3 regions of the Halomonas sp. 707B3 genome follow, and region 1 is predicted to be linked to each of the others. Evidence: predicted binding sites of a transcription regulator. Region 1 holds the regulator's gene; each other region holds the start of a gene.
What was found. Region 1 encodes PhoB, which activates phosphate uptake and scavenging genes when phosphate is short. Its sites were predicted from a motif close to TGTCATANNNNTGTCANA; they were not measured.
Positions count from the first base shown of each region.

Region 2: a site for PhoB is predicted at 1,164-1,181, ahead of BIS10_RS13860 (DUF6482 family protein). Genes of this name have one in related genera too.
Region 3: a site for PhoB is predicted at 846-863, ahead of phnD (phosphate/phosphite/phosphonate ABC transporter substrate-binding protein). Genes of this name have one in related genera too.

Region 1 covers NZ_JAMZBE010000026.1:10,046-12,312, forward strand. Annotated here, with positions in the region: gene phoR (phosphate regulon sensor histidine kinase PhoR) at 1-508, opposite strand, end outside; gene phoB (phosphate regulon transcriptional regulator PhoB) at 511-1,200, opposite strand; gene ubiA (4-hydroxybenzoate octaprenyltransferase) at 1,310-2,200, opposite strand; gene BIS10_RS05630 (chorismate lyase) at 2,239-2,267, opposite strand, start outside.
Region 2 covers NZ_JAMZBE010000114.1:8,877-11,143, forward strand. Annotated here, with positions in the region: gene BIS10_RS13850 (cryptochrome/photolyase family protein) at 1-406, shown strand, start outside; gene BIS10_RS13855 (thiol-disulfide oxidoreductase DCC family protein) at 403-789, shown strand; gene BIS10_RS13860 (DUF6482 family protein) at 810-1,112, opposite strand; gene BIS10_RS13865 (hypothetical protein) at 1,252-1,545, opposite strand; partial or broken gene BIS10_RS13870 (LAGLIDADG family homing endonuclease) at 1,629-2,267, opposite strand, start outside.
Region 3 covers NZ_JAMZBE010000088.1:3,879-6,145, forward strand. Annotated here, with positions in the region: gene phnD (phosphate/phosphite/phosphonate ABC transporter substrate-binding protein) at 1-796, opposite strand, end outside; gene BIS10_RS12220 (bifunctional diguanylate cyclase/phosphodiesterase) at 899-2,267, opposite strand, start outside.

The DNA.
Region 1 (2,267 bases):
CATCAATGGGCGAGGTGAGCGTGAGCGGCTCGCTGTACTCACGGGCATTAAAGTAGCTGATGAAACGCGGGTCGCGCAGCAGATTAGTAATGTGCTGACCGCGGTCATGGGCGGTTTGCAGGCCTAGCATGTCGGTGGCGGCACTGTTCCACCACTCTAAATCACCGTGGCGATCCAGCATCACGACGCTATCACGCATCGCTTCCGAGGATTCTTGAATACGCGCGAGGGTTGCTCGCAGCCGGCTTTGGGTAATGCGCTGGCTTTTTTGGTAACGGTAAAGGCGATCGAATAGCTCGCCCCACATGCCAGTTGCCGCAGGAGGCTCATCGTGCGGGTTGAGCGTTAGCCACTTGAACAGCGCCCTAAGCTGGCGGAGTTGATACACCAAACAGAGCGTTAGACCCGCGGCTAACCCGAAACCGGGGTAACCTAGCAGCCATCCCAGGCACATCCCTAGGAAAGCCAGCCAGATAATTCGCCACAGTTCACGGCTCCACAGACGCACGATTACACCCGAGCAGAGAAACGATACCCAGTGCCACGCACTGTTTGAATCAGATTCTGATGCGCTTCACCTAGCGCTTTGCGCAACCGGCGAATATGCACATCCACCGTGCGCTCTTCTACATACACATTGCCGCCCCACACCTGATCAAGCAGCTGGCTACGGGTATAGGCGCGCTCTTGGTGAGTCATAAAGAATTGCAGTAAGCGGTACTCGGTAGGGCCCATCTCCAGCGCTTTGCCATGGGCGCTGACGCGATGGCTCACTGGGTCCAGCAGCAATCCATTGATTTCGATGGGGTCTTCCACACCGCGCGGGGTCGCCCGGCGCAGCACGGCTTTAAGACGAGCCACCAACTCGCGGGGGGAAAACGGCTTGGTGATGTAGTCATCCGCACCCGCCTCCAAGCCCTGAATTTTATTATCCTCTTCGCCTTTGGCGGTCAGCATAATAATGGGCAGCTCAGCGGTGGCCTCTTCGCGCTTGAGACGACGGGCCAGCTCGATGCCGCTGGTGCCCGGCATCATCCAGTCCAGCAGCAGCAGGTCGGGCTGGTGGTCAACGACCATCGCATGGGCATCCTGGGCGTTGTCCGCTTCAAGCACGCGATAGTCAGCCATTTCCAGCGCCACAGCGATCATCTCGCGAATGGGCGCCTCGTCATCGACAATCAGTACGGTCTTGGCGGTCATCCAGGGCCTCACGGTGTTCTATGAAAACTCGTTTATACAAAACAGTTCAATGACATGTCTGTGACGATGACACCATGACTTAATGACAATTCTATGACACCCAGCATAATTAGCCAGCTGCAGGCCACCAGCTCAGAACAATTCCGGCAAACACCAAGAGCCCTGACCAGTGGTTATTCAGAAACGCCTGGAAGCAGCGGTCGCGGTCACAGTGAAAAATTAATCGCTGCTGATGAGCAAACGTCGCTGCCATGCCTGCCAAACCCAGCCAGAAGAACCCGCCTAACCCAACCCGTACACCTACCCAAGCAAGCAGCGCCAGCGTCGCCAACTGCAGCAGGCCAATGATGAAACGGTCGGCACTGCCAAACAGCACCGCGGTGGATTTAATGCCGATTTTCAGATCATCGTCACGATCCACCATGGCGTATTGGGTATCGTAAGCCACCGTCCACAGTAGGTTAGCGCTAAATAGCAGCCAGCCTTCCAGCGGCACATGCCCCAGTACCGCGCCAAACGCCATCGGGATCGCCCAGGAGAAAGCCGCCCCGAGCACCACCTGGGGAAAGTGTGTGTAGCGTTTCATAAACGGATAAATAAATGCCAGCAGCACACCCCCAAGCGAGAGCAGCACGGTAAACCAGTTGGTCAGCAGCACTAAAATAAAGGCGGCGGCCACCAGCGCCACAAATAGCAGCTGCGCTTCGGTTTCGCTGATCCGACCGGTGGCCAGTGGCCGCTGCTTGGTACGCTTTACATGGCCATCGAAGTGGCGGTCGGCGTAGTCGTTCACCACGCAGCCTGCGGCGCGCATCACATATACCCCGGCAATAAAAATCAGCAGTACATCGCGGCCCGGCACGCCCTCTGACGCGACCCACAGCGCCCACAGCGTTGGCCACATCAGCAGCCAAGTGCCAATGGGCCGGTCCAAGCGCATTAACTGTAAGAAATCTACCAAACGGGCCCACCCGGTCGGGCGCAACAGAGAACGGTCCATGCTCATGCTTACCTCGTCAAAAAAGCTGCTGCGTTAGCCTAGCGCGGCGGAAGGCCCAACGCATCCG
Region 2 (2,267 bases), on a different contig from region 1:
TTATGCAGATGCCAGCGAATGGGTGGAACTGCCGAACACGCTGGGTATGGTGTTACATGCAGATGGAGGGCTGATGGGCTCCAAGCCCTACTGCGCGTCGGGTAAGTACATCGATAAAATGTCCGACCATTGCCAGCACTGCCGCTACTCTCCCAAAGAGATCACTGGCCCCAAGGCCTGCCCGTTTAATAGCCTTTATTGGCATTTTCTGGAAACCAACGCCGAACAGCTCAACCGCAACCCGCGCATGAAACTCATCTACGGTTCGCTTTCGCGCATGAAAGAGGAGAAACGCGAGGCGATTCGCCAGCAGGCAGAGCAGTTTCTCGCCAAGCTACCCACCAGTGAAGGCTACGGCCAGCCAGCCCACACGCAAGGCTATTCTCATCAGGAGACCCGCTCATGAGCCGATTCGCGACGCTAAACGCACAGGCCCCCGTCACGCTTTATCACGATGGCCACTGCCCATTTTGTCGGGTCGAAGTTGCTTGGCTTGTCAAGCACCGTCATCAAGAGCGCGTAAGGCTTATCGATATTCAAAGCAATGAGTTTAACGCAAGCGAAATCGGCCGCAGCTTCGATGCCATGATGGGGCAGCTGCATGTGCAGGATAATCAGGGGAGATGGTTTATCGGCATGGACGCCAGCCGGGCCCTGTATGCGGTGTTGGGCTACCGGCGGCTGGTAAGACTTTCTTGCTTACCGGGCCTGCGAAGCATGATGGATGCAGGCTACCGTTTTTTTGCCCGACGCCGTATCCGGCTGGGGCTGTGGTGGGAAAAGCGTTAGGTTAAACCGTGAACCAGTGATTAAAACACTAGCGGCATACGCGAGGTCAGCGGCGAGCTGTAATGGGCGTCGCGACCAATCACTTCATCCTGCGGCACATGTTGCACCAGGTAAGCGCGATGGATGCCTGCACGTTTTAGCTCCAGATAAACGTCATCTAATGAACGGAACAGCATCGGCTTATTACGTTGCATCAGCATATGGCGTTCGCCTTCTACATCTTCTAGCTCTACTTGGTAGAAGCGGCTTCCCGAATGGGTAATCACCCGAATTTCAAAGTTGTCGTGACTCGCGACGAACTGTTTGAGCGCTTTCAGTTCCATGGTTCCCTCCTGTTATTGGTCATCGTCATGGAGCACAGCATGACGCGGCCCCATGACAATAATATTACCTTGGCACTAACTGCCTAAGAGGGCAATAACAGAAAAGAGTTCCTGACCAATTCGTCAACTTATGGTCGATTTACTGATACTCGGACGGGTCAATCGCCTTACCCAGCGAGTTGCGGTCAATCCAATTACCGCCTTTGGTCTCTTTGTACCGAAACACTACTTTGTCGCCGACCGCGACGGGAAGCTCAGCATCTTCCGTTTGGTAGCTGTACTTCTCTCCCTCCACTACCAGAAAGTAGCGATAAAGGTCGGGCATGCCCAGCCACTCTTTAAAAGGCCCCTCGCGCTCTAGCGACTGGAGTTCACCACGGCCTTCCAACTTAGGAAGACGTTTGCGGTTACCGCGCCTAAAACCACCTGCCATTTGCTACTCCTGTCTATCTATCTGCTCAAGGCTATCTGCTCAATAGGGTTGCGCATTATACGTTCTCCCCCATGTCGCTCAAGTTAATCGCCAAACGCTTCGCCGTAGCTATCGGGAGCCAGGTCCTCAAAGCGCGTGTATTTACCAATAAAGGCCATGTGCACCGTACCAATCGGCCCGTTACGCTGCTTACCGATGATCAGCTCCGCAATCCCCTGGTTGTCAGGGTTATCCGGGTTATACACCTCATCCCGGTAAACGAAGGCAATGACGTCAGCATCCTGCTCGATCGCTCCCGAGTTATGGCTCACGATACCGTCGGCTAACCAGCACGCATCCCCCGGTACGGTTAAGTCAAACACCTCTTCTTCCCCACAGGAACGTATCTCGACGACCTGATCCCAAAATAGCTCGCTGGAGGCTATTTGCGATAAAGCAGCATCACCGAGCACGTCAGCGTAACTGCTGAGCGTGGCCCGTGAAGGTGCGAAGCTAAAGTGCGATGCGCCGCCATAGGCCGTACCCCGCATCGCCGCCATTTGCCGCTGGCTGATCCCTTTTGCCGCCATAGCTTGTTTAACGTGATCAAATACCTCCTGCGGCAAAGTATCGATATTGGTGTTGGCCGTCATCGTTGACGCTTTAATTCGCTCCAGCGCTGGCTGCTGATGACCAAATGCGCCAATCAGCCGGGCGAAGCGTTGCTGTTGCTCGCTTCCCGA
Region 3 (2,267 bases), on a different contig from region 1:
CAAGCTCAGGATTCAGATTGTTCGCCAGGCCATAGGCCGTGGTGGGAAAGGTTTCCGAGGTGTAGATGACGTTGTAATCGCCTTCGCTCACCACATCGCGTGACAGCATGCGCTTGGCGACAGAGTTGGCAATGGCGGCCGCGTCGTAATCTTTGTTCACCACACCCAGGATGGAGTTGTCGTGAGAGCCAGAGAAGGCTGTCTCGAAATCTTCGCCCGCTTCCAGGCCGTACTCAGAGCGCAGCAGCGCGGAAGGCGCGCGGAAACCGGAGTTGGACGTTTCGGAGGTGAAGGCCAGCTGACGACCGGCTAGGTCTTCCACCGACTCAATGCCGCTATCGGGGTAGGTGATGATTTCCATCTCGTAGCCGAAGCTACCGTCTTCAGCAGCCATCATGGCGAAGGGGCGGAAGCCACCGCAGTTGACCGCCACCGGCACACCGCCCGTGTTGAAGCCCGCCACGTGAAGACGACCGGCGCGCAGCGCTTCCTGTTGGGCAGCGTTAGACTGCACCGGGAAGAACTGGACGTTTTTACCGGTAGCGTCGCTCAGGTGATCCAGGAAACCCGCCCAAACGTCGGCATACACGGCCGGGTCTTCTACCGGCGTGTAAGCGAATACCAGCGTATCCGGGTCAACCCACTGTGACTCATCGCTGGGCACATCGGCGATCATGTCGCCGTCGTTATCCACGTAGCGCGAAGAGAGATCAGCAGAGGCAGTGACCGCTGCCAGTGCAAACGTGCCAGCTACGGCGGCGCTCAACAGCGTACGAGAGAAAGAGAGAGTATGCATGCATCACCTAAGCGAGTTAAGAAGTGTTAACGCCATAGTGGCGAGCCGATGTGACAGCCTCGGGACACTCTCATGACGCCTAGGTGACGAATCCGTGACGACTTAGCAGCCGCCGCCCACGCAGCAGCCGCGCCGCTCCACGAACAGGCTATTGCCCGCGATTTTCTTGGCCTGATGCTTCAGCTCCGAGAGCTGCGCAGCAATATCCAACGCCTTGCAGGGGGCGGGATCAGTAATCGGCTTGACGGCAATCGAGACGCTGACGAAGGGGAAGAACGTCACGCCGCCCTGGCGGCTTTCGATGGAAATCCCCCCCTGCAGACGGTCGCCCTCCTCATAAAAGCCAGGGGCCATGACTTCAAAGGAGTGCAGAATCTGCCTGCACACGCTTTCCCAATGCCCCAGCGGTAGCAGCATCATGAAATCGTCGCCGCCGATATGGCCGATAAAGCCGCCGGCACTCTCCACCTGAGCCTGCAGCAATCGGGACAGTGAGATGATCACGTGGTCGCCGCGGGCATAGCCGTAAGCGTCGTTAAACGCCTTGAAATTATCCAAATCCACGTAGGCCGCCGCAAAGCCGCTGCCTTGGGATAAATACGAAGACAAGGTTTCGTTGATCAGAATATTGCCGGGCAGCCCGGTGAGCGGATTGGCATGGCGCGCTTGGCGCACTTGAATCGCGGTAATTTCTCGCAGCAGGTCGACGATATTACCCATCCCTAGGTACTGACCATCGCCATCGACGATGACGAAATCTTCCTGCTCGATATCGCGGCTGTCGGTGAGCTGCTGACTCAGCGCCTCCAGGGAGAGATCCGCCTCCGCCACGATCATTTTAGGATCGGCGATCTCCAGTACGCAGCGTTTGGCGTACAGCGCGTGGCTGTACTGATTGGTGAACAGGGTCAGAAATGTATTGCGGCGCACCACCGCCACGGGAACGCCCCCTTCGATCACCGCCACGCAGCGCAGACGCGGGTCTTCGCGAAAGCGTTCGGCAAGCATTGGCACCGAGTAAGTCGCGGATACACTCTCAATGGGGCGCAAAATAGAGTGCGCAGTGCGCCCTGCCGGGCTTTTTAGCTGGGTCGTCGCGGGTAATAGCGTATTGAGCTGCATGGGCGGCTGAAGGCTTGGCCGGGCAAAGTAAAACCCCTGCAGCAGTGCCAACCCGCGGTCTAGCTCCCATAGGCAGAGATGCTCGGCAGCCGTCTCGACCCCTTCCGCAATGAGCTGGCAATCCAGACTACGCGCCACATCCAAAATGGAGCGCAGAAACTCGCGCTTGGCAGGCTCTTGATCAATACCAGAGATAAAGTGGCGATCTAACTTGACGAAGTCGGGCCGCAGCTCTGACCAGTGGCGCAGGCTGGAGTGCCCGGCCCCTAAATCATCCAGCGCCACCTGAAAGCCCATATCGCGGTAGTGGTCCACCGCTTGACGCATCAGTTCGTAGTCGTGAATCGGC